Regions from separate parts of the Lentzea sp. NPDC055074 genome, predicted to be linked through region 2. Evidence: riboswitches for the same ligand, from Rfam matches in the RefSeq annotation. Region 2 holds a riboswitch; each other region holds the start of a gene.
What was found. A riboswitch is a leader RNA that binds a small molecule or an ion and turns the genes downstream of it on or off. The one in region 2 is predicted to bind S-adenosylmethionine.
Positions count from the first base shown of each region.

Region 1: another riboswitch for S-adenosylmethionine. It lies ahead of thrC (threonine synthase); the one in region 2 lies ahead of ACWF7A_RS16085 (methionine ABC transporter ATP-binding protein).
Region 3: another riboswitch for S-adenosylmethionine. It lies ahead of ACWF7A_RS33730 (aminotransferase class V-fold PLP-dependent enzyme); the one in region 2 lies ahead of ACWF7A_RS16085 (methionine ABC transporter ATP-binding protein).

Region 1 covers NZ_JBSGUQ010000030.1:1,908-11,358, forward strand. The annotation lists gene ACWF7A_RS41460 (polysaccharide lyase 6 family protein) at 1-533, opposite strand, end outside; gene ACWF7A_RS41465 (NUDIX hydrolase) at 577-1,011, opposite strand; gene ACWF7A_RS41470 (SPFH domain-containing protein) at 1,086-2,018, shown strand; gene ACWF7A_RS41475 (hypothetical protein) at 2,018-2,242, shown strand; gene ACWF7A_RS41480 (glycoside hydrolase family 3 N-terminal domain-containing protein) at 2,394-4,658, shown strand; gene rpsT (30S ribosomal protein S20) at 4,783-5,049, shown strand; gene ACWF7A_RS41490 (hypothetical protein) at 5,142-5,951, shown strand; gene holA (DNA polymerase III subunit delta) at 5,992-6,969, opposite strand; SAM riboswitch class I at 7,048-7,190, shown strand; gene thrC (threonine synthase) at 7,202-8,458, shown strand; gene ACWF7A_RS41505 (DNA internalization-related competence protein ComEC/Rec2) at 8,442-9,451, opposite strand, start outside.
Region 2 covers NZ_JBSGUQ010000006.1:62,751-72,201, reverse strand. The annotation lists gene ACWF7A_RS16115 (fatty acyl-AMP ligase) at 1-831, opposite strand, end outside; gene ACWF7A_RS16110 (DivIVA domain-containing protein) at 932-2,269, shown strand; gene ACWF7A_RS16105 (ABC-F family ATP-binding cassette domain-containing protein) at 2,294-4,066, opposite strand; gene ACWF7A_RS16100 (4-(cytidine 5'-diphospho)-2-C-methyl-D-erythritol kinase) at 4,190-5,155, opposite strand; gene ACWF7A_RS16095 (MetQ/NlpA family ABC transporter substrate-binding protein) at 5,210-6,010, opposite strand; gene ACWF7A_RS16090 (methionine ABC transporter permease) at 6,040-6,723, opposite strand; gene ACWF7A_RS16085 (methionine ABC transporter ATP-binding protein) at 6,720-7,718, opposite strand; SAM riboswitch class I at 7,940-8,033, opposite strand; gene rsmA (16S rRNA (adenine(1518)-N(6)/adenine(1519)-N(6))-dimethyltransferase RsmA) at 8,285-9,115, opposite strand; gene ACWF7A_RS16075 (transglycosylase family protein) at 9,228-9,451, opposite strand, start outside.
Region 3 covers NZ_JBSGUQ010000019.1:13,704-23,154, reverse strand. The annotation lists gene dnaE (DNA polymerase III subunit alpha) at 1-1,430, opposite strand, end outside; gene ACWF7A_RS33760 (AsnC family protein) at 1,718-2,557, shown strand; gene ACWF7A_RS33755 (inositol monophosphatase family protein) at 2,554-3,318, opposite strand; gene ACWF7A_RS33750 (LysR family transcriptional regulator) at 3,342-4,238, shown strand; gene ACWF7A_RS33745 (NAD(P)-dependent oxidoreductase) at 4,227-4,817, opposite strand; gene ACWF7A_RS33740 (RluA family pseudouridine synthase) at 4,891-5,775, opposite strand; gene lspA (signal peptidase II) at 5,877-6,620, opposite strand; gene ACWF7A_RS33730 (aminotransferase class V-fold PLP-dependent enzyme) at 6,644-7,975, opposite strand; SAM riboswitch class IV at 8,013-8,127, opposite strand; gene ACWF7A_RS33725 (potassium/proton antiporter) at 8,200-9,451, opposite strand, start outside.

The DNA of each region.
Region 1 (9,451 bases), on a different contig from region 2:
TGGTTGTAGAAGTAGTTGTGGTGGACCCAGGTCCTCTGGGCGATCTCACTGCCCGGACCGGTGATCTGCAGGTAGACGCCCTCGCTGCTGCGGTTCGAGAACGTGTTGTGGTCCACCTGGACGTCGTCGGCGCTCACGGTGAGCGAGGCGCCGTCCTTGTTGCCGTTGTACGTGTTGCGGGTGATGCGCGTGGCCTGCGCCTCCGCGGGGACCGAGAGCGTGCTGGTCCCGTCGAAGACGAAGCCCTCGATCGTCACGTCTCGAACGGCCCCGAGCTCGAAGCCGCCGCGGGTGAACACCGTGCGGCCGGCGTTCTGCGCGGCCACGGTGACGCCCGACTTGGTGATCTTGATGGGCTGGTCGGCGAGGTGCACGCCGTCGGCCAGCACTATGCGCTGACCGGGTCGTGCGGTGTCGAGTGCGGCCTGCAGGGAGGACACGGTCGACACGCCGACGACAGCAGCGAAGGCAGGCACGTGAACGAGGGACGACAGCAGGGCGGCCGCGCCGACTGCGGCCAGTGATCGGATCATTCGCCAACTCCGGTGTTGGGTCGTCGGCGGCGGTAGAGCGAAGCTACCGCAAGATTCCGGCAGGTGGGGCAGTCCGGTACAGACCAAGTGCTGTGTCGAGCGACGGCACGCGCTCCAGTTGTCCGATGTCTGCCAGGGGGAACCACTGGGCGAGGTCGGTCGTGCCGCCCACCTCGTTGCGCAGCTCGCCGCCCACGATCCGCACCTCGTACATGATCCGAAGTGCGTGGTAGTCGCGGTCGGGCTCCTCGCGGAGCTCGGAGTCGATGCCGAGCAGGCGGACCACCTCGGCGGCGTACCCGGTCTCCTCCTCGATCTCCCGGATGACCCCGTCGTACGGGTGCTCGCCGTGGTCGATGCCGCCTCCGGGCAGGATCCAACGTTTGCCCTTTGGGCCAAGCCAGCGCGCCAGCAGGATCTCGTCGCGTTCGTTGACGCACACCCCGTACGCCGCCACACGCTGCTTCTTCGCCCTCATGCGACGCAGCGTAACTTGCGATCACCGCGAAAAAAGTGATATCACTTAGCTACTACTTCGCTAGGGGGTCCTGGATGAGTGCATCCATCGAAACGACGGTCCAGATGCCGGCACCTGTCGTCCGCGAGAAGCAAGCGCGGGAGCTGCCCGGTCTCCTCATGTTCTTCGCTGGGTTGGCGGTGCTCGCTGTGGGCGTGTGGACGATCATCGAGGGGATCAAGGCGACCGACGCTGCCGACGGCGACCCGGCGGCCGGGCTGCTGCTCACCGGAGTGCTGGTGTTCCTGGCCGCCGCGGTGATCTGGAAGGGGCTGTTCACGGTCGCGCCCGGCGAGGTGCGCGTGTTGCAGTTCCTCGGCCGTTACGTGGGCACGGCGCGCACGGACGGTCTGCGGTGGGCGAACCCGCTCACCACCAGGGAGAAGATCTCCGTCAGGATCCGCAACCACGAGACGGCGACGCTCAAGGTCAACGACGCCGACGGCAACCCGATCGAGATCGCGGCCGTGGTCGTGTGGCAGGTCGAGGACACCGCACGCGCACGGTTCGAGGTCGACGACTTCGTGCGGTTCGTCGGCATCCAGACCGAGACCGCCGTACGGCACATCGCCAACAGCTACCCGTACGACAACCACGAGGAGACCGGTCTCTCGCTGCGGGAGAACGCGGACGAGATCACCGAGACGCTCGCGATCGAGATCTCGGCACGCGTGCAGTCCGCGGGCGTGAAGGTGATCGAGTCACGACTCACGCACCTCGCGTACGCGCCGGAGATCGCCCATGCCATGTTGCAGCGGCAGCAGGCCGGCGCGGTCGTCGCGGCACGGACCCGGATCGTCGAGGGCGCCGTCGGCATGGTCGAGCTCGCGTTGGAGCGGCTCGCGGACCACGACGTCGTCGAGCTCGACGAGGAGCGCAAGGCGGCGATGGTCTCGAACCTGCTCGTCGTCCTGTGCGGTGACCGTTCCACTCAGCCCGTGGTGAACACCGGGTCCCTGTACACCTGATGGCAGAGCGCAAAAGCGTTCTGCTCAGGCTCGATCCGGCCGTGCACGACGCGTTGAGCAGGTGGGCGAACGACGAGCTGCGCAGCACCAACGCGCAGATCGAGTTCCTGCTGCGGCGTGCGCTGGCGGACGAGGGCCGGTTGCCCGGCGAGGTGAGGAAGATGCCTCGCCGCGGCAGGCCACCGAAGAACCCGGAGCCTGAGGAACCTCCGGAACAGGCCTGAAACCTGTTCCGGAACTTCCCGGACGCGAGGCACTGAACAGGCGTTTCACCAGCATGAAAACGCTGTCATTGAGTTCATCCATTCGGAGGTTTGTTGTCCGACTCCTCCACGCGAAGGTGTGCGGCGGGCGCACCGGGAACGTGGAGGAGTCTTGTCTTTGTTCTCCCGCAAGCGTGCTGGTCTCGGCGTGCTGGGCGTTGCTGTGGTGATCGCGTCGCTGACACCGGCGGGTGGTCTCGCGGCCGGTAGAGAGATCTATCTGGACAGTCGGGCGTCGACGGAGCGGCGGGTCGAGGACCTGCTGCGCAGGATGACGGTCGAGGAGAAGATCGGGCAGATGGCCCAGATCCGCGTCGGGAAGCTGCGCGGTGACTGCAACAACGTCAACGGGCCGTTGGTCGACTCGTGCCTGAAGGCGGTCCTCGCGGACGCGCACGTGGGGTCGATCCTGTCCGGCGGTGGTGACGCGCCGCTCGACAACACGCCCAAGGCGTGGGCCGAGATGAACAACGCGATCCAGCGCTATGCGTTGGAGAACAACAGGTTGAAGATCCCGATCATCTACGGCGCCGACGGCGTGCACGGGCACAACAACGTCATCTCCGCGACGATGTTCCCGCACCAGATCGGGCTCGGCGCGACGTGGGATCCGGGGCTGCAGGAGAAGATCGGTGTGTCGGCGTCGAAGGCGTTGCGCGCCACCGGTGTCTTCTGGAACTTCGCGCCCGTCTCGGACATCGCGCGGGACACGCGCTGGGGCCGTTACTACGAGACCTACAGCGAGGACCCGTTCCTGTCCGGCCAGCTGGCGGCGGCGAACGTGCGCGGGCAGCAGGCCGAGGTGGACGACACCGCGCAGCTGACCGCGACGGCGAAGCACTTCGCGGGGTACTCGGCGCCGGCGAACGGCCACGACCGGGCGGCGGCGCAGATCCCGATCCGGCAGCTGCAGGATCTCGTGCTGCCGTCGTTCCAGGCGCAGTTCGACGCTGGCGTGAAGACCGTGATGATCAACTCCGGCTCGCTCAACGGCGTCCCGGTGCACGCGTCGAAGTACATGCTGCAGACGCAGCTGCGGGACCGCATGGGCTTCAAGGGCGTCGCGGTCTCGGACTGGCAGGACATGAAGTACCTGGTGGACCGGCACAAGGTCGCGCCCGACTACAAGACGGCGATCGCGATGAGCGTCAACGCCGGTGTGGACATGGCGATGGAGCCGTCGAACGCGGCCGAGTTCACGTCGTTGCTGCTGGCGAACGTGCGCGACGGGTCCGTGTCGCGCGGGCGGATCGACCAGGCCGTGCGGCGGGTGCTGAAGCTCAAGTTCGACCTGGGGCTGTTCGAGAAGCCGTACGTGGACCCGGCGAAGGCCGACGGGAACGTGGTGAACGCGGACCGCGACCTGGCGCGCAAGGCCGCGGCCGAGGGCACCGTGCTGCTGAAGAACGACGGCGTGCTGCCGTTGTCCTCCGCTGCCAAGAAGATCGTCGTGACCGGGGAGACCGCGGACGACGTGCGCCGCCAGCTCGGTGGCTGGACCGTCGAGTGGCAGGGCGTGCCGGACGACTCGCCGTTGCCGCCGACCGCGACCGTGCTGACCGGTGTGCGTGAGGCCGTCCCGGGCGCGTCCGTGGTGCACGCTCCGACTCAGGCCGCGGCGGTGTCCGAGGCGGCAGGTGCCGACGCGGTCGTCGTCGTCCTGGGCGAGAAGCCCGGCGCGGAGGGTCCGGCCGACACGGAGAACCCGGTGCTGACGACCGAGCAGCAGGCGTGGGTGGACGCGGTGCAGGCGACCGGCAAGCCGGTGGTCGTGGTGCTGCTGACCGCGCGCCCACAGGTGCTCGGCGCGGCGGCGGACGCGAACGCGCTGGTCGCGGGCTGGTTGCCGGGCAGCGAGGGTGGCCGGGCGATCGCCGACGTGCTGTTCGGCGCGGTGAACCCGAGCGGCAGGCTGCCGATCTCGTGGCCGAAGGCGCTGGGCGACCCGACGCTGACCTACGACCAGCTGCCGGGCGCGAACACGTCGGCGGGGGCGAAGTACGACCCGCTCTACGCGTTCGGGCACGGGCTGTCGTACACGTCGTTCGCGACCTCGGGAACCTCGGTGTCGGTTGATCGCCGGGACGGCGTGGTGAAGTTCACGGTGGCGAACACCGGCGGGCGTGCGGGCACCACGGTTGTTCCGGTCCACGTGCGTCAGCCGGCCTCACCGGTGCTGACCCCGGACGCCCGTCTGGTGGGCTTCACCCGCGTGGAACTCGCTGCGGGGCAGTCGAAGCAGGTCGAGGTGTCGTTCAAGCTCTCGCAGCTGGCCCTGACCGTCGGCGACGTGGACGGTGACGGACGGCGTGAGGTCGCCCGCGGCGGCTACGAGGCCGTGGTGGGCGCCGAGAAGGCCACCTTCACGGTGCGCTGAGCTGGCCTGATATTCTTTCCCGTCGTGAACGCGCGGCTCTCCGCCGTGGAGGAGACCCGGCCCTCGTGGCCGGTGCCGACCAAGCGCGTCACGAACCCGGTTTCGACAAGAAGGGTGATGTCGCATGGCGAACATCAAGTCCCAGCTCAAGCGGATCAAGACCAACGAGAAGGCCCGCCTTCGCAACAAGTCGGTCAAGTCGTCCCTGAAGACGGCCATCCGCAAGTTCCGCGAGGCTGCCGAGGCCGGTGACAAGGCGAAGGCCCTGGAGCTGCTGCAGGACGCGTCCCGCAAGCTCGACAAGGCCGCCACCAAGGGCGTCATCCACGCCAACCAGGCCGCCAACAAGAAGTCGGCGATGGCCCTGCGCGCGAACGCCCTCGAGGGCTGATCTCGCTCGTAGACCTTCGAGCTTCTGTGAAAGGGCTCCACCTCCTCCGGGAGGTGGAGCCCTTTCACATTTCTGGTGTAGGCGTAGACCCCATGGAATCGCTGCCGCGCATCGACTTCTTCGAGTTGCACGACCTCGACGGCACGCCGCCCGTGCTGAGGACCCTGCACACCGAGTCGATCATGACCATCTACCGGCTGACGGACGCCGCGCGCGAGTACTCACGCCCGTTGGCGCTGGCGTTGCGGTCGGGCGCGGACCACCGGATCGTCGACCTCTGCGCGGGGTCGGGCGGGCCGGTGCCGCTGATCCAGCGGCGGTTGCACGCGGAGGGCGTCCACACCCAGGTCACGCTGACGGACCTGGTACCGAACGTGCCCGCCTTCGAGCGCGTCGCCCGGCAGAACCGGCGGCGGCTGCCCGACCAGTGCTGCTCCGTCGGCCACGTGGCGACGCCCGTCGACGCCACGGACTGCCGGGTGGAGGGAACGCGGACGATCTACGGCGCCTTCCACCACTTCCCGCCCGCGCTGGCCTCGCGGATGCTGCAGAACGCCGTCGACACCCGGCAGCCGATGGTCGTCGTCGACACCAAGCGGTCGTGGCTCCACGTGCTGGTGTTCCCGTTCTTCCTAGCGCTGGCCGTGCTGCTCGCGGCGCCGTTCCAGCGCAATCCCCTGCCCCGCTACCTGCTGCGGCTGGCGCTGACCTACGTCGTGCCGGTGCTGCCGTTCATGATGTTCTTCGACAGCGTCGTGTCGTTCCTGCGCATGTACGGGCGCGCGGAACTGCGGCGGCTCGTGGACGGGCTGGACGGCACCGAGTCGTTCGAGTGGACGATCGGCGTCGAACCCGGCTTCACCGGAACCCAGTACCTGATCGGGATACCGCGCCAGTCGTGATCGTCCGCTGTCAGCGGCGGCTCTGTGCGTGACGGCGCTGTCAGCGGCGGCTGTGCGCGGCGATGATCCGGAGCACGGCCCGCTCCAGCGCGTAGTCGGCGTCGGCCGCCACGCCCTTCACGTCGGCGTTGAGCCCCGCGACCACCTGCATCGCGTCGGCGAGCCCCGACTGGGCCCAGCCGCGGGACTGGGCCTGCGCCTTCTTGATCTTCCACGGCGGCATGCCGAGCGGCCCGGCCAGGCTGAACGGGTCGGCGCGGCCCACGGCGGACACGCGCGCGACCGTGCGCACCGCGTCCGCCAGTGCGTCCGCGACCAGCACGTGCGGCACGCCGAGCTGCATTGCCCAGCGCAATGCCTCCATGGCACCCGCCCGGTCACCGACGACGGCCTTCTCCGCGACGGCGAACCCCGTCACCTCGGCCTTGCCCTGGTGGTAGCGGCGGATCTCCTCGACCGTCACCTTGCCGTCGGTGTCGGACACGAGCTGCGACGCGGACGCGGCGAGCTCGCGCAGGTTCGTGCCCACGGCGTCGATGAGCGTGGCGACGGCCTCCGAGTCGATCTTGCCGCCCGCGCGGCGCACCTCGTTGCGCACGAACGCCTCTCGGTCGCTCGCCTTGGTGACCTTGGCGCACTCGGTGACCGCGGCGCCGGCCTTCTTCAGCTGCCCGGGCAGGTCCTTGGCCGCCTTGCTGCGACCACCGCCCGTGTGCACGACGACGAGCGTCACGCCGTCCGCGGGCGCCTTGACGTAGGAGAGCACCATGTCGGCGATCTCCTTGCTGATGTCCTGCCCGTTCTGCAGGACGATCACGCGGCCCTCCGCGAACAGCGACGGACTCACCAGTTCGGCGAGCTCCGGAGCCGTGAGATCAGTCACCTGGACGCGGGTCAGGTCGGCGGTCGAGTCGACCTCTCGTGCGGCCTCGAGAGCCGCCCGAACAGCACGTTCGACCAGCAACTCCTCCTCGCCGATGACGAGGTGCAGTGACTCCGGTGCGCTCACGCTCCGCATCTTTCCACGTCCCGGATCGTGGACGTTGGTGGCTGCGCAACGGACAGTTGCCGTAGCTTGGTGCCCACAACTGAACACCGCTCATCCAGAGGGGCAGAGGGAACGGCCCGAAGAAGCCCCGGCAACCGGCGTCAGCGCCAGCACAGAACCTTGTGCGGAGCTCTGCGCAGACGATCACGGTGCCAATTCCGACCCGTTCGATTTCGCGGGAAAGATGAGGAGATACCTCGCGATGACTGCTGTCACTGTGCCCACGAGCACGAAGTTCGACCTCGGCCCTGCCCGGGCACTGCTGTGCCGGGAATGTGGGAATGAGACCCCTCTCGCTCCTGAGTACGCCTGTCTCGAGTGTTTCGGGCCGCTGGAAGTGGCCTACGACTTCGGGAAGATCCGGCGCGAGGACATCGAGGCCGGCCCCAGGTCCATCTGGCGCTACCGCGGCCTTCTCCCCGTTCCGTCCACTGTGGAACAGCACCCGAACACCGATCCCGGCGGCACCCGCCTGGTCGAGGCGCACAACCTCGCCAAGGCCCTGGGCGTCCGCAAGATCTGGGTGAAGGACGACACCGGCAACCCCACGCACTCGTTCAAGGACCGCGTCGTCGGCGTCGCGCTCGCCGCTGCCCGCGAGCTCGGCTTCAAGGTGCTGGCCTGCCCGTCGACCGGCAACCTGGCGAACGCCGTCGCCGCGGCCGCCGCCCGCGCGGGCTGGAAGTCCGTGGTTCTCGTGCCCTCCAACCTCGAACGCGCCAAGATCCTCATGAGCGCGGTGTACGAAGGCGACCTGATCGCCGTCGACGGCAACTACGACGACGTGAACCGCCTCGCCCAGGAGCTCGCCGCGGAGAACGAGGACTGGGCGTTCGTGAACGTCAACGTCCGCCCGTACTACGCGGAGGGCTCGAAGACGCTCGGCTACGAGGTCGCCGAGCAGCTCGGCTGGCGCCTGCCCGACCAGATCGTCGTGCCGATCGCGTCCGGCTCGCAGCTCACCAAGGTCGACAAGGCGTTCCGCGAGCTCGGCCAGCTCGACCTCGTCGAAGCGTCGCCGTACAAGGTGTTCGGCGCGCAGGCCACCGGCTGCTCCCCGATCTCCGCCGCTTTCAAGGCGGGCCACGACGTCATCCGCCCGGTCCGCCCGGACACGATCGCCCGCTCGCTGGCGATCGGTGCCCCGGCCGACGGCCCGTACGTGCTCGACGCCGTGCGCCGCACCAACGGCGCCATCGAGGACGTCACCGACGAAGAGGTCGTCGAGGGCATCAAGCTGCTCGCCCGCACCGAGGGCATCTTCGCCGAGACCGCCGGCGGCGTGACCGTCGCGACGGCGAAGAAGCTGATCGAGTCGGGCCAGCTCGACCCCGACGCCGAGACCGTGCTGCTCATCACCGGCGACGGCCTCAAGACCCTCGACGCGCTCGGCGACACGATCGGCCCGCGCGCGACGGTCCCGCCGTCGGCCGAGGCCGTCATCAAGGCACTGGGCTAGTCACCTTCTCGCGGACGCGATCTCCCTGGCTCACAGGGAGATCGCGTCCGTCTTGAGCCAGCCGGTGCGCGGGAAGCGTTGCAAGCCCTCCACCACGTGCGGTCCGACCGGTTCCACGGCCGCGCGCCACGCCACGATCCGTTGTGGCCACGGGGCCTCCGCCTTGAGCGCGTTGTAGTGGTAGTCGTGCCACACGTCCGGCGCCACCCGCAGCTCGTCGTCGAACACCCGCTCCGCGACGAGGTCGTACGCCTCCTCCGGCGTCTCCGCCTTCGTCTGCGGCAGCACGTGCGTGGTCGTCGCCCTGTAGGTGACGGCGCGGGTGCCGTCTTCGAGTGTTTCGCAGATGTAGTAACCGAAATCGGGTTTCAGTTCGTCGTGCGGCCACGGCGTCGCCGAGTAGTTCGGCTGCCACAGCGCCCACGCGAGGCCTGGCGTGCCACCGGGAATCGGGTAGCGCGCGTTGAACAACCTGACCCAGACCATCTCTTCTCCTTCGTACGATTCGGTTTCCCGGCAACACCGCCAGGTCTCCGTCCTTGTCCGTGCGCAACACCAACGCGCCTCCCGCCCGCAACACGTCGATGACGTGCGCGCTCGGATGCCCGTACCTGTTGCCCGCGCCGACGCTCACCAGCGCCACCCGAGGCCGCACGGCCTTCAGGAACGCGGGCAGCGAGGACCGCGACCCGTGGTGCGGCACCTTGAGCACCTCGGCGTTCAGGTCCCGCTCCCCCAGCAACGCCGCCTGGCCGGCCAGCTCGACGTCACCGGTGAGCAGCACCCGCCCCGCCCTCGTGTGAGCCCTGAGCACGAGCGAGTAGTCGTTCACCGTCGTGTTCCCGTCCTCGGCGACCGGCGGCCGTCTCGGTCCCATCACCTCCAGCTCCAGTCCCGGCAAGGCGAACCGCTCGCCCGCCTTCGGCTCCACGACCCGCACGTTGTGAGCGCGAGCCCGTTCGCCGACCTCCCTCCACGCCCACGCGGGCTCCT
Region 2 (9,451 bases):
CGCCAGCCGCAACGAGGACAGGTCGAAGGAGTCGGACGACGAGGCGAGCCGGCGCGCCACGATCGCGTAGGCGAAGTTCGGCGCCGCGGTGATGGTGCCGCGGTGCCGGGTGATGAGGTCGGCCCACAAGGTCGGGCGGGACAGGAAGTCGACGGGTGTGACCTTCACCAATTCCAGGCCGAACAGCATCGGCACGGTCAGGAAGCCGACCATCCCCATGTCGTGGAACAACGGCAGCCACGAAACCATGACGTCCGAGGTGGGATCGAGTGCCGCCGCGATCCGCATGCCCTCGGCGTTGGCCATCAGGTTGCGGTGGGTGATGCGGACGGCCTTCGGATCGGCGGTCGATCCACTCGTCAACTGCAGCAGTGCCGTGGCATCCTCGTCGGTGGGAACAGGAGCAGCGATCGGTTCCGCATCGAGTTCGGAGAGCAGTTTGTACGGCACTCCGTGCTGGTCCAGAACGGCAGCCAGGGCGTCGAAGGGGCTGCCGAGCAGGACCAGGTGCGAATCGATCATGGCAAGCACCCGCAACGTGTCCTCGGCCCACTCGGCCAGGTCGGTGCGTGGTGTGGGTTGATGCAACATCGTGACGCTGCCACCACACAGCCATGCGGCCTGCACGGCTGGGGCGATCACGGCTGGTTCGGCGGCGAGCACGGCGATCGCGGTGCCCGGCGCCACGTCGAGCGCACCGGCCATCCGCCGGGCGCGTTCGTGCACCTCGGCCCAGGTCCGGCGGACGGGCGCGGCGGGTTCACCCGTCGTCATGCCCCTGTCCCGGCCGTTGGAGGCCGTCGCCAGCATCAAATCCACGAACTGACTCATGTTCGCGATCGTAGTGGCGCCGTTTGGTCCATCAGGGCGAAACGTTATGCCACGCGAAACGCGATACTCCCCAGTACAGGTACGCAGGAGGAGGTCATTGGTGGATCGGGGCGGCCCCGGAGCGCAGCATCGTCTGCCCGCGCATCCGGCACCTCTGCTGTCCGCACAGGACGTGGCCCTGGTCGCGTTCCACCGTCCCCCGCTGGGTCAGCGCGGGTACGACGCGGCTGAGGTGGACGCGTTCCTCGACCGGGTCGAGGGCACCATGAAGAGCAAGGACATCCTCACGCGCGAGGACGTGCTGGGCGTCAAGTTCAGCACGGCGACCCGGGACCCGGGCTACGACGTGAACGAGGTCAACGTCTTCATGGAGCTCGTGGCGGACACGCTGCGCTCCACCCCGCAACGCCAGCAGGCCTCAGCGCCCGCCCAGGGCGCCCACGCGACGTCGCAGGCGATGAGACCCGCGGTCCGGCTGTCCCCCGACGACGTCGCCGCCGTGCGCTTCCACAAGCCCAGACCGGGGACCCGCGGTTACCACGAGGGCCAGATCGACGCGTTCCTCGACCGCATCGAGCAGTCCCTTCGCGGCAGGGACAACCTGACCGCCCAGCAGGTGCAGGACGCCGTGTTCGGCGAGACCGCGCCCGGCACGTTCGGCTACGACGAGGAAGACGTCGACACGTTCCTCGACCTCGTGGTGCTGATGTTCGAGACCGCCCCGCCGCCGCGCGACGCAGGCCCGCCGACGACCCAGCTCCCGCCGCTCCCCCAGCAACAGCAACGGCCGCAGGAACGCCGTGCTCAGCCGGACCCCCGGCCCCAGCCGCAGCAGCGCCCACGGGCCCCTCAGCCCCAGAAACGGCAGCCCGCGCAGCAGCCCGCCTCCCAGCAGTCGGTCGAGGCTGCGAAGTTCACCGCCGCGGACATCCGCAACATCGCGTTCCACCGTCCTCCCCGCGGCCGCCGCGGCTACCAGGAGTCCCAGGTGGACGCGTTCCTCGACCGCATCGAGGCGACGTTGCTCGGCCAGGACAACCTGACCGGCAAGGACGTCCGCGACATCAGGTTCTCCCGCCCGTTGATCGGCCGGCGCGGCTACGACGAGACCGAGGTCGACGCGTTCCTCGGCCAGATCGAGCTGCAGCTCTCCGGTCCGGTGCGCAGCAGCATGCCGTCGGTGAAGTCGTGGAAGGACCTTCGCCAGCTGCGGATCCCGCAGGCGGCGTCCGGCACGCGCGGCTACCGCACCGCGCAGGTCGACCGGATGCTGGAGGAGATCGGCGTCGCGCTCGACGGGATGCTGGGCGCGAGCTCCGACGAGGTCATGAAGGCCCGCTTCAGCTACGCGCTGCTCTCCGGCCAGGGCTACGACACGTCGTTCATCGACGAGCTGCTGCCCCAACTCGCCGACGAGCTGCGCCGCAAGGGCAAGTAGCCCTCGAGCGCCGCCCCGAGGGCCTCAGCCTTCGACGACCTCGGCCGCGACCATCCACTGGGCCTCCACGTCGGACTCCTCCGCCAGCACGGCGCGGAGCTCGGCGTCGAGCTTCAGCAACCGGCTGGAGTCCGTCGCGGCCTCCGCGAGCGCCGCGTGCAGCTCGGCCTCCTTCTTGTGCAGCACCTCGAGCCTGCGCTCCAGCCGGGCCAGCTCCTTGCGGGCGGCACGCTGGTCCGCGGCGTTCGACGGAGCCTTGTCCGCGGCCGGGGCGGCGGTGGCGGACTCCCTGTCGCGCATCGAGTCGCGGCGCTTGAGGTACTCCTCGATGCCGCCGGGCAGCTCGGTCAGGCCGCCGTCGCCGAACAGCGCGACGACCTTGTCGCACACGCGCTCGACCAGGTACCGGTCGTGGGAGATCACGACGAGCGTGCCGGCCCACGAGTCGAGCAGGTCTTCGAGCTGCTGCAACGTGTCGATGTCCAGGTCGTTCGTCGGCTCGTCGAGCAGCAGCACGTTCGGCTCGGCCATCAGCAGCCGGCACAGCTGCAGCCGGCGCCGCTCACCACCGGACAGGTCGGAGACCGGCGTCCACTGCTTCTGCGACGAGAACCCGAACCGCTCGCCCAGCTGCGACGCCGACATCTCGTACTTGCCGAGCACGACGCGCCGCGCGACCTCCTCGATCGCCTCCAGCACGCGCATCGACCCGTTGAGGTCGAGCAGCTCCTGCGAGAGGTGCGCGATCTTGACCGTCGAGCCCTGGATCCGCTTGCCCGTCTCGGTCTCGCGCTCGCCGGCCAGCAGCTTCAGCAGCGTCGTCTTGCCCGAGCCGTTGACGCCGACGAGTCCGATCCGCTCACCGGGCCCGATGCGCCACGTCAGGTCGCGCACCAGCACCCGGTCCGGAATGGACAGTGTGGCGTCCTCGATCTCGATGACCGTGCGGCCCAGGCGCTTCTTCGCGAACGCGAGCAGCTCCACGTTGTCCCGCAACGGGGGCACGTCCGCGATCAACGCCTCGGCGGCCTCGATCCGGTAGCGCGGCTTGGACGTCCGCGCGGGCGCGCCGCGGCGCAGCCACGCGAGCTCCTTGCGCGCCAGGTTCTGCCGCTTCTCCTCCAGCGTGTCCGCGAGCCGCTGCCGTTCGGCGCGCGCGTAGATCCAGTCGGCGTACCCGCCCTCGTACTGCTCGACCTTGCCGTTCACGACTTCCCACGTGCGGTTGCAGACGGTGTCGAGGAACCACCGGTCGTGGGTGACGACGACGAGCGCGCACTTGCGGGCCAGCAGGTGCTCCGCGAGCCACCGCACGCCCTCGACGTCGAGGTGGTTGGTCGGCTCGTCCAGCACGAGCAGCTCGAGGTCCTGGATGAGCGCGGCGGCCAGCACGACGCGGCGCCGTTCACCACCGGACATCCGCGACACCACGGAGTCGAGGCCCAGCGCGGTGATCCCGAGTCCGTCCAAAATGGACCGGACGCGGGCGTCGGACGCCCACTCGTGTTCGGCGTCGAACCCGAGCGGGTCGATCACCGCGTTGCGCACGGTCGAGCCCTCGGGCAGTTCGGTCCGCTGCGTCACGACGGCCATCCGCAGGTCGCGCGACCGCGACACCCGGCCCTCGTCGGACGGCTCCACCCCGGCCAGCACCTCGAGCAGCGTCGTCTTGCCGCCGCCGTTCAGGCCGACGACGCCGATGCGGTCGCCCTCGTTGACGCCGAGCGACACGCCGTCGAGCAGCGGCCGGACGCCGAACGACTTCGACACGGACTCCAGGTTGACCAGGTTGGCCATCAAAACCTCACGACTAGTAAGAAACTGCCCCGCGAAGGCTACCTACCGAGCCCAAAGGCCCTGTTCACCAGCCTTGAACAGGGCAAGCGGCCGCACGGCCGCGAAGAAGGGCCCCGAAAGCCGTTACGCGTGCACCTCGGGAGGGACGGGCTTCGGCTCCTCGGTCGTGATCACGCGGGCACCGGGCACCGGCCCGTGCGCGACCCGGACCGTGCGGCAGACCCCCGCGCCGGCGAGCTCGGCGGCCACCTTCACCGCTGTGTCACCGTCCTCGCAGAGGAACGCCGTCGTGGGGCCGGACCCGGACACGATGCCGGCCAGCGCACCCGCGTCGACACCCGCGCGCAGCGTGCGGCGCAGGTTCGGGCGCAACGAGACCGCGGCGGCCTGCAGGTCGTTGCCGAGCAGCAGGGCGAGCTGCCTCGGATCGCCGGAGGACAGCCCCTCGAGCACCGCCTCGACCGCGCCCACGCGGGGCGGATCTCCTTCTGCGCGCAGGCGGTCCAGCTCGTCGAAGACGTCCGGAGTGGACAGTCCACGACGGTCGAACGCGAGCACCCAGTGGAACTGGTGACGGCCCAGCACGGGCACGATCCGCTCGCCGCGGCCGGTGCCGACGGCGGTGCCGCCGTACAAGGCGAACGGGACGTCGGCGCCGAGCTTGCCGGCCAGTTCGGCCAGCTCGTCACGGGTGATCTCCAGGCGCCACAACGACGACAGGCCGACCAGCGTCGCCGCCGCGTCGGCACTGCCGCCCGCCATGCCTCCCGCGACCGGGATGGCCTTGCGGATGACGACGCGGACCTTCGGGTCGTCCGGGTCCTTGCCGACGTGCGTGGCGAGCAGCTGGACCGCGCGCCAGGCGAGGTTCGAGGCTCCGGTGGGCACCTGGTCGGCGCCCTCGCCGTAGACCTCGACGCCTGGCTCGTCGGCGACCGCGACCGTGACCTCGTCGACCAGCGACAGCGCCTGGAAGATCGTCACCAGGTCGTGGTAACCGTCCGGGCGCACGTCTCCTACGGCCAGGTGCAGGTTGACCTTGGCCGGGACGCGAACTGTGACCGGGGGAGGAACGACTGCGAGCACCATGTCAGCCTACGGGCGTTCTGGGGTCCCGGACTCCTCCCCCGGTCACTGTGCCGCTCAGACCGGGATGACCGAACCGTTGAAGGTCTGCTTGATGTAGTCCTTGACCTGCTGCGACGCGAGCAGCTCCGCCAGGTCCTTCACGCGCTTGTCGCCCTTGAGCTCGGCGCGGGTGACCAGGCCGTTCGCGTTCGGGTTGCCCTCGGCCTTCTCCAGCGCGAGCGAGTCGGTGGCGGGCTTGAGGCCCGCGTCGATCGCGTAGTTGCCGTTGATCACGGACGCGTCCGTGTCCTCCAGCGACCGGGGCAGCTGAGCGGCCTCCAGGGGCACGAACTGCAGGTTCTTGGGGTTCTCCGCGAGGTCGCGGACCGTCGGCTGGTCGACGGCCTTGAGCTTGATCAGGCCGTTCGCCTCCAGCAGCTTCAGGCCGCGGGCCTCGTTGGTGGCGTCGTTGGCGACGGCGATCTTGGCGCCGGACGGCAGCTCGTCGAGCTTCTTGGCCTTCTTCGAGTAGAGGCCGAGCGGCTCGACGTGGACCGGCTGGACCCACTCGACCTTCGCGCCGGACTCCTTGGTGAACGTCTCCAGGTACGGGACGGTCTGGAAGTAGTTGGCGTCGAGCGACCCGTCGACCAGCGCCGTGTTCGGCTGCACGTAGTCGGTGAACTCGACGACCTCGATCTTGAGACCCTTCTGCGCGGCGAGGTTGTCGGCCACGTACTTGAGGATCTGGGCGTGCGGAACCGGGGAGACACCGACCTTGAGCGTGTCGGAGGCACTGGCACCACCCGACGAGCAGGCGGACAGAGCGGTCAAACCGGTCAAAGCAACTGCGATCAGGGCAGCACGAATACGCATGACGTTCCTTTTGAGAATCTTGCTACGGGTCAGACGGAGGCGTGCCGGCGCCGGTCGGACGCACGGGCGGCACGGGTGAAACCGAACTGGATCACGGTGGTGAGCACGGCGAGCCACGCCACGGTGCTCCACAGGATCCGGTCGTTGAAGCGCTGGTAGCCCTCGCGGATCGCCAGGTCGCCGAGGCCACCGCCGCCGATCACGCCCGCCATCGCCGAGTACCCGATGAGGGCGATCACGGTGACGCCGATGGCGTTGATCAGGGCGGGCAGCGACTCGCGGATCAGCACGCTGCGCACGATCCTCAGCGTCGAGGCGCCCGTGGTGATCGCGGCCTCGACCACGGTCACGTGCACCTCGGACAGGATGTTCTGCACCAGCCTGCCGACGAAGGGGATCGCTCCCACGGCGAGCGGCACGATGACCGCCGTGCTGCCGATGGAGCCACCGACGAGCAGGCGGGTGACCGACGTGAGCGCGACGAGCAGCACGATGAACGGCATCGAGCGGCCCAGGTCGGTCACGAAGCTGAGGATCCTGTGCACCACGGCGTTCGGCCGCAGCCCACCCTGAGCGGTGAGCTGCAGCCAGACACCTACGGGAACTCCGAGAACGGTGGCGATGACGGTCGAGACGCCGACCATGTAGAGCGTCTCGCCCGTGGCTTCGAGCAGAAAGCTGAAGACGTCGGACCAGGGTGTTGCAGACCTCACGCAGCTACTCCCTGGGGGCCCTTCAGGGACCTCTGCACCGAGCCGCCGGCCTCGCCGATCCACTCGAGAGCGGAGTCCGAGCGCTCGCCGTTCAGGCCGAGCCGGAACCGTGCGACCGGCGTCTCGCCCAGTCGCGTGAGGCCACCACCGACGATGTTCAGCTCGACGCCGAACCGGTGGGAGACCTCGGGAAGAAGGGCGCCGACCGCGGCGAACCCGACGAGCACGACGTCCGCGACGCGGTCGTAGCTGCTCTCGTTGATCGGGTTCAGGTCGACGGCGGGCAGCAGCGCGCTGCTCGTCCGGCTTCCCGCGTTGTTGACCAGGTCGAGGACCTTGCCGTGTTCGACGACGCGGCCCTGCTCCAGCACGGCGACGTCGTCGCAGATCTTCCGGACCACGCCCATGTCGTGCGTGACGACGAGAACCGTCACCCCGAGCTCGGCGCGCGCACGGTCGAGCACGGTCAGCACGGAACCGGTGGTCTCCGGGTCCAGCGCGGACGTGGGCTCGTCGGCGAGCAGCACGGACGGGTTGGCGGCGAGGGCGCGTGCCACGGCGATGCGCTGGCGCTGCCCGCCGGAGAGCTGGTCGGGGTACGAGGCGGCCTTGTCGGTGAGCCCGACGAGGTCGAGCAGCTCGCCCACGCGGGTGCGGCGCTGCGGTCCGGGCACACCCGCGGACTCGAGCGGCAGTGCGATGTTGCCGGCGGCCGTGCGCTGACGGAGAAGCGAATCCCCTTGCGGCACAACGCCGATCTGCCTGCGGGCCGCACGGAGCGCGGAGCCGTCGAGGCTCGTGATGTCGGTGCCGTCGACGCGGATCGCCCCGGAGTCGGGACGCTCCAGCAGCGCGACGCACCGGGCGAGCGTCGACTTGCCGGCACCACTCGGGCCGACCACGCCGAGCACGGTGCCCGCCTCGACGTCGAGGGTCACGCCGTTGAGGGCCGAGACACCCTGGAAGGACTTGGTGAGGTTTTCGACAGTGATCACTTCTGCTCCACGGCTGCGCGCGACGGCACCTCGTCCGCTCGTGGCGGACGTGCGCGGTCGAGGTTTCTGCTCAGGTGTGTGCGCCACTCTTCAAGCGAGTGCGCGTCAAAGGACTTTGAGAAGGCGCCTTAGACGAGGTGGCGACGACATGCAGAAGCGGTGCGACGGCACTGGTCGACGACTCGACGGCGCGTCAGCATTCGCGTGGTACCCATGGTGATCCTCCATCGGTCCTGGCGTTAGCACCTGCCCGCATCCAGCGGGTGGTTGCTGCGACGTCGTAGAGCCAGGTCTCTCAGTCGCTCCGGATGGCAAGTAAGAGTCAACCGGACGGACGTTCGGTTGCGCAAGCCAAAACCCGATTCGTTCGACAGATCACACTGATGGCCGATGGATCCCCGGCCAGGGCCTGTGTCGAAGTTCGGTTCGCCGGGAGCCGCGCTTGAGGTGGTTCCCGGTGGTGCGGCCGGACGGCCTGCGTACCGGTGTTGTACGTGGGCCGGCCGGCCGGGCCGCCAGGGGCCGCCTCGGGCCCGGCTACCTCGGACCGAACTTCGACACAGGCCCTAGACCTCCGCGATCCGGATGAAGTCGATCACGCTCAGCTGCTCGCCCCGGAGCTGCGGGTCGACGCCCGCTTTCGCGAGCAGTTCGTCGATGTCCATCGTGTTGCCGGACCAGCCCCTGAGGGCGGCCCGCAGGGTCTTGCGGCGCTGCGCGAAAGCGGCGTCGACGATCTGGAAGAGCCGCTTGCGGTCCACTGTGGACAGCGGCTTTTCGTGGCGCTGGAACCAGACCAGCCCCGAGTCGACGTTGGGCGCGGGCCAGAACACGTTCTTGCCGATCGAGCCGGCCTTCTTCGACTCGGCGTACCAGGCGAGCTTCACGCTGGGGACGCCGTAGATCTTGTTGCCGGGCTTGGCCGCCATCCGGTCGGCCACCTCGGCCTGCACCATCACCAGACCCTTGCGAAGGCTGGGGAGTTCGGCCAGGAGGTGCAGCACCACCGGGACCGCGACGTTGTAAGGCAGGTTCGCGACGATCGCGGTGGGTTGTGCCGGCAGGTCTTCTTGGGTGACTTTCATGGCGTCCTCGAGGACGACGTGGAGCTTGCCCGCGTTCTCCGGGTCCATCTCCGCGACCGTCTGCGGGAGCCGTTGCGCCAGCGGCGGGTCGATCTCGACCGCGACGACCTGCTTGGCGCTGGGGAGCAGCGCGAGGGTCAGCGACCCGAGACCGGGCCCGACCTCCAGGACGACGTCGTCCTCGGTGAGACCGGCCGCGGCGACGATCTTGCGGACCGTGTTGGGGTCGTGCACGAAGTTCTGGCCCAGCTTCTTGGTCGGGCGGATGTCCAGCTCGGCGGCTAGACGGCGAACTTCGGCAGGTCCCAGCAGGCTCACCGGTGCATTCTCGCACCAGGCCGTTGCCAGAGGCCGCACGGCCCGCAACGGCGAAGGCCGCCCGTGGCGAACCACGGGCGGCCTTCGGCGGGGGACGGAGAGAGGTTTACGGCAGGCCGAGCTTCGCGCGGCAGCCCGGCCAGGCGCCGTACGTGCCACCTGCGCGGTCGCGCAGCTTGGTCGCGGTGGCGATCTGCTGTTCGCGGGTCGCCTGGTGCGGCAGCTGCGCGTAGGCGGTGCCACCGTTCGCGGCCCAGGTGCTGGCCGAGAACTGGAGGCCGCCGTAGTAGCCGTTGCCGGTGTTGATGGCCCAGTTGCCGCCCGCTTCGC
Region 3 (9,451 bases), on a different contig from region 2:
CCGTTGAGCGGGATGTCCTTCGCCATGATCGGCGGCGGCAGCGCCTTGGAGATCTTGTCGGCGATCGCGAAGCCCGGCTGACCGTGGTGCACGCGCGCCGAGTCCTTCAGCGCCGCCTTCGTCTTAATCGTGCCGAACGTGATCACCTGCGCGACCTTGTCGGCGCCGTACTTCTCGCTGGCGTAGCGGATCATCTCGCCACGCCGGCGGTCGTCGAAGTCGATGTCGATGTCGGGCATGGCGGTGCGCTCGGGGTTCAGGAACCGCTCGAACAGCAGACCGTGCGGGATCGGGTCGATGTTCGTGATGCCCATCGCCCACGACACGGCGGCACCCGCGGCCGAACCACGGCCGGGACCGACGCGGATGCCCACGCTGCGGGCGTAGCTGATCAGGTCGGCGACGATCAGGAAGTACGCCGGGAAGCCCTTGTCGATGATGACCTGGGCCTCGAAGTCGCAGCGCTTGATGTACTCGTCGGGAACTTCCTTGCCGGCGAACCGCCACTCCAGGCCGCGCCGGATCTCCTTGCGGAACCACGACGCCTGGTCCTCGCCCTCGGGGACCTCGAAGTTCGGGATGCGGTCCTTGACGCTCCAGATGTCGTCGTAGGACTCGACCATCGACGCGACGAGCAGCGTGTTGTCGCACGCCTCCGGCAGGTCCTTCCAGATCTGCCGCATCTCCTCGGACGACTTCAGGTAGTAACCGTCGCCGTCGAACTTGAACCGGTTCGGGTCGGTCAGCATCTTGCCGGACTGCACGCAGAGCAACGCGGAGTGCGTGTCCGCCTGGTCCTTGGTGACGTAGTGGCTGTCGTTCGTCGCGAGCGGCGGGATGCCGAGCTTCTTGCTGATCTCCAGCAGACCGTCGCGGACGCGGCGCTCGATCTCCAGGCCGTGGTCCATCAGCTCCAGGAAGAAGTTCTCCTTGCCGAAGATCTCCTGGTAGTCGGCGGCGGCCTTGAACGCCTCGTCGACCTGCCCGAGCCGCAGGCGGGTCTGCACCTCGCCGGACGGGCAGCCGGTCGTCGCGATGATGCCGTCGGCGTGCTCCGAGACGAGCTCGCGGTCCATGCGGGGCTTGTAGTAGTAGCCCGTCTTGCTCGCCTCGGTGTGCAGCCGGAAGAGGTTGCGCAGACCGTCCGCGTTGCGCGCCCACATCGTCATGTGCGTGTACGCGCCGGCACCGGAGATGTCATCGCTGCGCTGGCCGGGGTCGCCCCAGGCGACCGGCTTCTTGTGCAGGCGGTTGTGAGGCGCGAGGTAGGCCTCGATGCCGATGATCGGCTTGATGCCGGTCTTCATCGCCGTTTGGTAGAACTCGTCGGACCCGTACATGTTGCCGTGGTCGCTCATGCCCACGGCCGTCATGCCGAGCCGCTCGGCCTCCTCGAACAGCGGGGCCACCTTGGCCGCACCGTCGAGCATCGAGTACTCGGTGTGCACGTGCAGGTGCACAAACGAGTCCGCCACCGGCAACCCCCTTGTATGGCAAGCGTTTTAGCGCGAATGAGGGGAACGGAAGGCCCCTGGCGCCCGTCGAGACTAGCCGACCGGAGCGGGCTGGGGCACGCGGCCCCGCCGGAGGAAATCCAAGATCTTCTACCGTGCGGAGCCGGGCATTGTACGACCCCCGCACGACAGCGCACGTTGCCTTGATCTCGATCCGGTACGCGGTGTCACGGTGATCGCGAGCGGCGGGTAGCGTTCTTTTCGTGGTGCCCCCCGATCCCGTAGACGCCCGCCTGCTCGCCGTTCTCGCCGAGTCAGGTCGCGCCGCCGTGCACGAGATCGCGCAACGCCTGGGCATGGACCCGCGCGAGGCCGCCATGCGCCTGATCACCCTCTCGGGCAGCGGCCTGCCGTTGCTGGTCGGGGTGGAGTGCGACCCGAACGGCGTGCGCAGGGCCCTCGCGAACGCCGCCGCCTACGGCAACTACATGGGCGGCCCGCCGTCCGGTCCGTACGCGGTGCACCAGAGCGGGCCCCACCCGGTCCAGCAACAGCAGCAGTACCAGGCGCCGATCAGCCAGCCGTTCCCCGCGCAGCAGCCTCCGCCGCAGGCCACGTGGGGTCCGCCGCAGTCCGCGGGCTGGGTGCGCGCGGACCAGCCGCAGCCCAAGGCCGTCGTCTCGCGCACCGGCAAGATCGGCACGGCCCTGGAGGCGGACAGCCTCGAGGGTGCCCGTCTCACGATCCAGCTCGTCGAGGTCGTCGACCCGGCGGACTTCCTGTTCACCGCGGCCGGCTACAAGCTCGCCGAGGGCGAACGGGCCGTGGTCGTGCACACCGAGGTGACGAACGCCTCGCAGGTGCCCTACACCTCGCTGCCGGACATGTACCTGGTGCTGGTGACGAAGACCGGCGAGACCGTGACGAAGGCGCCCGTGTCGCTGTCCTCGCGGCCCGCGCACAAGCTCGGCGTGCAGCCCGGTGAGACGGCGGGCGGGCACAGCGTGTTCGTGCTGCCGGACGAGACGCAGGTCATCCAGGTCCGCTGGAGCGTGCGTCCCGAGGTCGACCAGAACACCCTGGTCTGGACCGTCGAGGACTAACTCAGCACCCGCAGTGCCTCGGCGTGCACGCCCGGTGCGGCCGCCAGGTACTCACGGCTCGTCAGCTCCCACGGTGTGCCGTCGAGGTCGGTGACGACACCGCCCGCTTCCTGCACCAGCAGCACACCTGACGCGTGCGCGCGCACGTTGTCGTTCTGCCAGTGCACGTCCATCCGTCCGGCGGCGACCTGGGCGAGCTGGTGCGTGACCGGCACGGAGATCCGGACGTAGAGGGCGTGCTTCGCCATCGCGCTGTAGGAGGCGCCCACCCGGTCGGCCATCTCCGGTCCCTGGCCGGGCTGGGCCTGACCGGTGCCGGCCAGCGCGCCGTCCAGCGAGGTCTTGTCCGAGACCCGCAGCCGCACGCCGTTGAGGAACGCACCCTCGCCCTCGACGGCTGTGAACATCTCGTCGAACAGCGGGAAGTAGACGACCGCGAGCACCGGGCGGCCGTCGCGGACGAGGCTCACGCCGATGTTCCAGTCGGTCATGCCCTGGACCGCGTTCATGTTGCCGCCGACCGGGTCGACGAGCCACCACTCGCCGGAGCCGAGGGGGCCGGAGCCGTGTTCGTCGTCGAGCCACCTCGCCTCAGGGCGGATCTCGGCCAGCGCGAGCATCAGCAGGTCCGCGACGGCGGCGTCGTTGGCCTTCAAGGCGGCGACGAGTTCCGTGAGAGAGGACGCGCGGGACTCCGTCGAGTAGCGCTTCAGCAGTCGCGCTCCGGCACGGCGAACGGCGGCGGTAGTGGCGGCGAGCATGTCATCCTCCAAGATTGGCTGTTATGCAAGCGGATCTGAACCTGCTGACCGTGCTGGACGCACTCCTCGAGGAGGGCAGCGTGATGGGGGCCGCACAGCGGCTGCACCTGTCGTCGCCCGCGGTCAGCCGGACGCTCGGGCGCATCAGGAAGGTCACCGGCGACGACATCCTCGTGCGGACGGGCCACACGATGACGCCCACGCCGTACGCGCTCGGGATCGCCGACGAGGTGCGGCGGCTGGTCCGCCAAGCGAACGCCGTGCTGGCGCCGAGCCGTGAGCTGGACCTGGCCGAGCTGGACCGCACGTTCACCGTCCAGTGCCACGACGCCCTGGCCTCGTCGGTGGTGCCGGCGTTGATCGGGCGGATCGCGGAGCAGGCACCCGGTGTGCGGCTGCGGGTGCTCGCCGAGCACTCCGCCGACACCGACGACCTGCGGCACGGCCGGGTCGACCTGGAGCTCGGCGGTGGCAGGCCCGAGCTTCCCGAGTTCCGCTCGGAGACGCTCGGCACCGATCCGCTCGCGGTGGTCATGCGGTCCGGCCACCCGTGCACCGAACTGGACCTGCACGCGTACGCGGCCTACCCGCACGTGCTGGTGTCGCGGCGAGGAAGGCTGACCGCCCCGATCGACGACCTGCTGGCGGCGGAAGGCTTGCGGCGCAGGGTGATCGCGACCGTGGCGACGGTGCACTCGGCGGTGCAGATCGCAGCCGCGAGCGACGCGCTGGTCACCACCACGACACTCCTGTGCCGGCCGTTGATCGAGGCGTTCGGGCTGGTCACCCTGCCGTTGCCGGCCGAGTCCCCGGAAGCGTCGATCAACTGCAACTGGCACCAGCGCTACGACTCCGACCTCGCCCACGCCTGGCTGCGCGACCAGGTGCGGACGACCGTGCAGGAGGTCCTAGGCGGCTAGCGGCAACGCGACGGCACCGGGAAAGCGGGGGTTCTCGGCCTCGTCGAGCATCGCGGCGGCCACGGTCTCGCGGCTGACCTTGGCCCCGAGGTCGAACGGCGGCGCGGCGTCCAGCCCGACCGTGCGGCCGGGCTCGAACGGCTCGTCCGTGAGCACCCCGGCGTGGAAGACGGTGCCGCCGGCGGCGAGAACGGTGTCGTCGGCCGCGACCTTGTCCGGGATCCGGTCGCCGAAGAACTTCCAGAGCACGGCCGCACCCTCGCCCGCCGCCTCGGCCGACGCGCCCGTCCCGTACGCGCCGAGCCAGATGATCCGGCGCGGCCCGGCGGCGACGACGGCCCGGGCGCCGTCGAGCAGGACACCCGGACGGTCCGTGCCGAGGCCGGACAGGACGACCGACTCGGCGTCGATGGTCAGCGGACCGCTCACGTCACCCGCGACCTTGGTCAGCAGCGGGTGTTCGAGCGTGATCCGCTCGGGGTCGCGGGCGATCGCGGTGACGGTGTGGCCCCGCTCCAACGCCTGGCGGGTGAGGGCGAGACCGGTGCGGCCCGAGGCCGCGAGAATCGTCAGGTGCATGCCCAGAACGCTATTGAGCACGCCGGTTAACATCAAGTGCAACCTAGCTAACCGGCGATTTACCCAGACGCAATCAGCCTTCTTCGCGCAGCTTCTCCAGGGAAGCGGCCAGGTCAGCCGGGTACTCGGAGGTGTAGGACACCCACTGGCCGTCCGCCGGGTGGTGGAAACCGAGCTGACGCGCGTGCAGCCACTGCCGCGTCACGCCGAGCCGCTTGGCCAGCGTCGGGTCGGCGCCGTACGTCAGGTCGCCCACGCACGGGTGGTGCAGCGCCGAGAAGTGCACACGGATCTGGTGCGTGCGCCCGGTCTCCAGGTGCACCTCGACGAACGACGCCGCGCGGAACGCCTCGATGACCTCGTAGTGCGTGATGGACGGCTTGCCGTCCTGCATCACGGCGAACTTGTAGTCGTGCTTGGGGTGACGGTCGATCGGGGCGTCGATGGTGCCCTTGATCGGGTCCGGGTGCCCCTGGACGATCGAGTGGTAGACCTTGTCGACGGTCCGTTCCTTGAAGGCGTGCTTCAAAGCCGAGTACGCGGACTCGGACTTCGCGACCACCATCACGCCGGTCGTGCCGACGTCGAGCCGGTGCACGACGCCCTGACGCTCGGCGGCCCCGGACGTGGCGACGCGGTGGCCGGCGGCGGCGAGGCCACCGACGACGGTCGGCCCGGTCCAGCCCGGCGACGGGTGCACGGCGACACCGACGGGCTTGTCGACGACGATGATGTCGTCGTCCTCGTGGATGATGACCAGACCCTCGACGGGGATCGCCTGGACGGTGATCGGCTGCGGCGGGGCCGGCAGCGTGATCTCCAGCATCGACCCGGCGGTGAGCCGGTCGGACTTGCCCACGACCCGGCCGTCGACCAGCACGTCGTCGGCGTCGGCGATGCCGGCCACGACGGTGCGGGACAGACCGAGCAGCTTCGCGAGGCCGGCGTCGACGCGCATGCCGTCCAGACCGTCGGGAATCGGCAGCGTTCGGTAACCGCTCACGCGGGGTGCCTCGACCTTCTTCTCCTTGCAGAACCCGCTAAATCTACCAGGACCAGCTACTTCGTCTCCTGGAGACCGTCGGTCTCCACGAGCGGCTCGACCTCCTTGACGACGGTCCCGTCGTAGTCGTGCTGCAGCAGCGCCAGGACGATGATCGTCACGCCACCGCCGACGATCGCCATGTCGGCGATGTTGAAGACCGGCCACACCCGGCCGTACGGGTCGAACAGCGACAGGAAGTCGACGACGTGGCCGCGCATCGGGCCGGGTTCGCGGAACAGCCGGTCTGCCAGGTTGCCGACCGCACCGCCCAGCACCAGGCCGAGACCGACGGCCCACTTCTGCGAGCGCAGGTTGCGCGAGATCCAGACGATGAACCCGGCGACGCCGAACGCGATCAGCGCGAGGACCCACGTCATGCTCTCGGCCAGGCCGAACGCGGCACCGGGGTTGCGGACGAACGTCAGGTAGAGCGCGCCGCCGAAGATCTTGATCGGGTCCGCGCCCTCCAGCAGCGCGACCGCCACGACCTTGGTGAGCACGTCGAGTGCCAGCACGGCGGCCGCGAGGATCGCCAGCATCCTGATCTTCGGTTCCGGCAGCGAACCCGCGAACGAGCCGGAGATCGAGAACTCCTCGTCGTCCTCCACCTTGGCGGGGGACTCCGCGGGCTTCTCCTGCGCGTCCGGCTCCCCGGCCACCGTCCCGGGCTCGCCGACCTGCGTTTCCGCAGGCTTCTCGGCGACCTCGCCCGAGGTCTTCGCAGCGGCCTTGTCCGGGGTCTCGGCCTCGTCGCTCACCAGGTCAGTGTCCACTACAGGGACTACGCGAGGAACGGCGGCAGGGTTCGGTCGTCGTTCTGCGGAACCCAGCGGCCGTCGCGCTGCTCGTAGGTCCACTTCGGACCTTCGGTGACGAGAGCGCGCAGCGCCGCGACCAAACGATCCACGTGCTCGGCCGTCGTGCCGAGGCCGATCGACGCGCGCACGGCCCGTTCCTCGTGCGATCCGACCTGCTTGACCAGGCGGCCCACGATCACGTGCGCGCAGAACGCGCCGTCGCGCACACCGATGCCGTACTCGGCGGACAGCGCCGCCGCGAGGAAGCCCGCGTCGAAGCCGGAGATGGTGAAGCTCACGACGCCGACCTTGTCCGCGTCGGTCAGGATCGCCAGCTCGCGGAAGCCCGGGATCGTGCGCAGCCCGGACCGCAGGCGGGCCAGCAGCTCCTGCTCGTGCGCGACGGTCTGCTCCCAGTGCCGCGACAGGATCTCGCACGCCGCGGCCAGCGCGTGCACGCCGACGACGTTCGGGCTGCCGGCCTCGTGCCGCTCGGGCACCGCGGACCAGGCCACGCCGAGGCGGTCGCCGTGGTCGGTCACCTTCGACGTGGCGCCGCCGCCGACCAGGTACGGCTGGGCCTGCTGCAACCAGTCGGCGCGGCCGACGAGCACACCGGCGCCGAACGGGGCGTAGATCTTGTGGCCGGAGAACACCACGTAGTCGACGCCCAGCTCACGGGCGTTGATCGGGCGGTGCGGGGCGAGCTGGGCGGCGTCGAGCGCGATCCGCGCGCCGTGGCGGCGGGCGACCTTCGCGAGCTCGGCGACCGGCCACAGCTCCCCCGTGACGTTGGACGCCCCGGTGACGATCACGAGCCGGGGGCCGACCGGGGCGGCGGCGAGGGCCCGGTCCAGCGCGACGATCGCAGCGCCGGACGAAGAAGGTGCGGGGATCCGCTGGACGTGCGGACCCTTCCAGGGCAGCAGAGCGGCGTGGTGCTCGCTGTCGAACAGGACGACGGCGGTGTTCTTGGGAACGCTGCGCGCCAACAGGTTCAGCGAGTCGGTGGTGTTGCGGGTGAAGACGACGGCGTCGGAGGCGTGCGCCCCGACGAACCGGCGGACGCGGTCGCGGGCCTGCTCGTAGACGCGGGTCGAGACCTGGGAGGCGAACCCGGCGCCGCGGTGCACGCTGGCGTACCAGGGCAACAGCTCGTCGACGGCGTCGCGCACCTCCTGCAGACAGGGTGCCGACGCGGCGTGGTCGAGGTTGGCGTAGGTCACGCGCTCTCCGGTGACCAGGGGGACGCGCAGGTCGGCGCCGACGACGGCCGGAACGGCGGTGGTGGTTCCAGGGGTGATCGCGAGCGTCATCGAGCTGCCTCCGAGGCCAGGGGCCCCGTTGTGCGAAGGCCCGCGCTTGACCGGCGCCCCACGCGCCGGACCAGGTCCTCACCAAGGGCACCCCACCGCGGTTGGAGGGTTGCCGGCCAGCAAGCTTGGGCTTGACGCTGGCTCTCATGACCTGCCGACGACGTTAGCGGAGGGTGACCGCCTCGTCGACACCCGATCACATGCTGAGAAGCCTCGGAGACCGACTAATCCCCGGTCTCGCCCTTCCACCTGGCGTAGCGACCGGCCCGGTCGACGGCACGAACGCGCCGCTCAGCGGCATCGCGCGCCTCCTCGGTGGTGACGATGAGCAACTGGTCCTCGGTCTGCAGCCGGGTCGTCGGTTGTGGCGTGAAACTCTTCCCCGACCGGACCACGAGGCTGACCGTGGCGCCGCTGGGCAGCCGCAGCTCGGACATGTAGACGCCGTGCAGCTTCGAACCGCGCTGGATGTGGACCTGCAGCAGGTCGGCGCCGAGCTCGTCGAGCGGCGAGGAGTCGACCTGGACCTCCACCGCCTCGCCGGTCTTCACCAGCCCGAGCCGCCGGGCGAGCAACGGCAGCGTCGTGCCCTGCACGATCGTCAGCACGATGACCAGCAGGAACACCACGTCGACCAGCTGTCGTGCGCCCTCGACGCCCTGGATCAGCGGGATCAGCGCGAACACGATCGGCACCGCGCCTCGCAGCCCCGACCAGGAGAGGAACGCCTGTTCCCGCCACGGCACCTTGAACGGCAACGAGGCCAGCACCACCGACAGCGGGCGCGCGACGAACGTCAGCACCAGACCCGCGATCAACGCGGGGAACAGCACGTCGAGCAGCCGCGACGGCGAGGCGTAGAGGCCGAGCAGCACGAAGAGCCCGATCTGGGCGAGCCAGCCGAGACCTTCGGCGAACGAGAGCGTGTCGGCGCGGTGCGGCAGGCGGGCGTTGCCGAGGACCAGCGCGGCGACGTACGTGGCGAGGAATCCGGAGGCGTGCACGAGATCGCCGGCCGTGTAGGCCATCACGCACACCGCCACCGTGGCGAGCGGGTACAGGCCGGTGGAGGGCAGTGCCGCGCGTCTCAGCCCGGCCCCGCCGAGGAACCCCAGCGCTACGCCGACGAGCGCGCCCGCGCCGAGTTCGTAGATCACCAGCAGCGGCGCGGTCCAGGAGATCTGGTCCGACGAGGCCAGCAGCACCACGGCGATGTAGACCGGCGCGTCGTTGAGGCCGGACTCCAGTTCGAGCGCGCCCGTGAGCCGCGCGCCGACGCCCAGTGAACGCAGGACGCTGAAGACGGCGGCCGCGTCGGTGGACGAGAGCACCGCGCCCCACAGCAACGCCATCCGCCAGTCGAGGCCCAGCAGGAAGTGCAGCGCCGTCCCGGTCACCGCCACGCTGACGACAACGGCCACTGTGGACAGTGCGACGCCCAGCCACAGCGATGACTTCACCGCGTTCCAGCGGGTC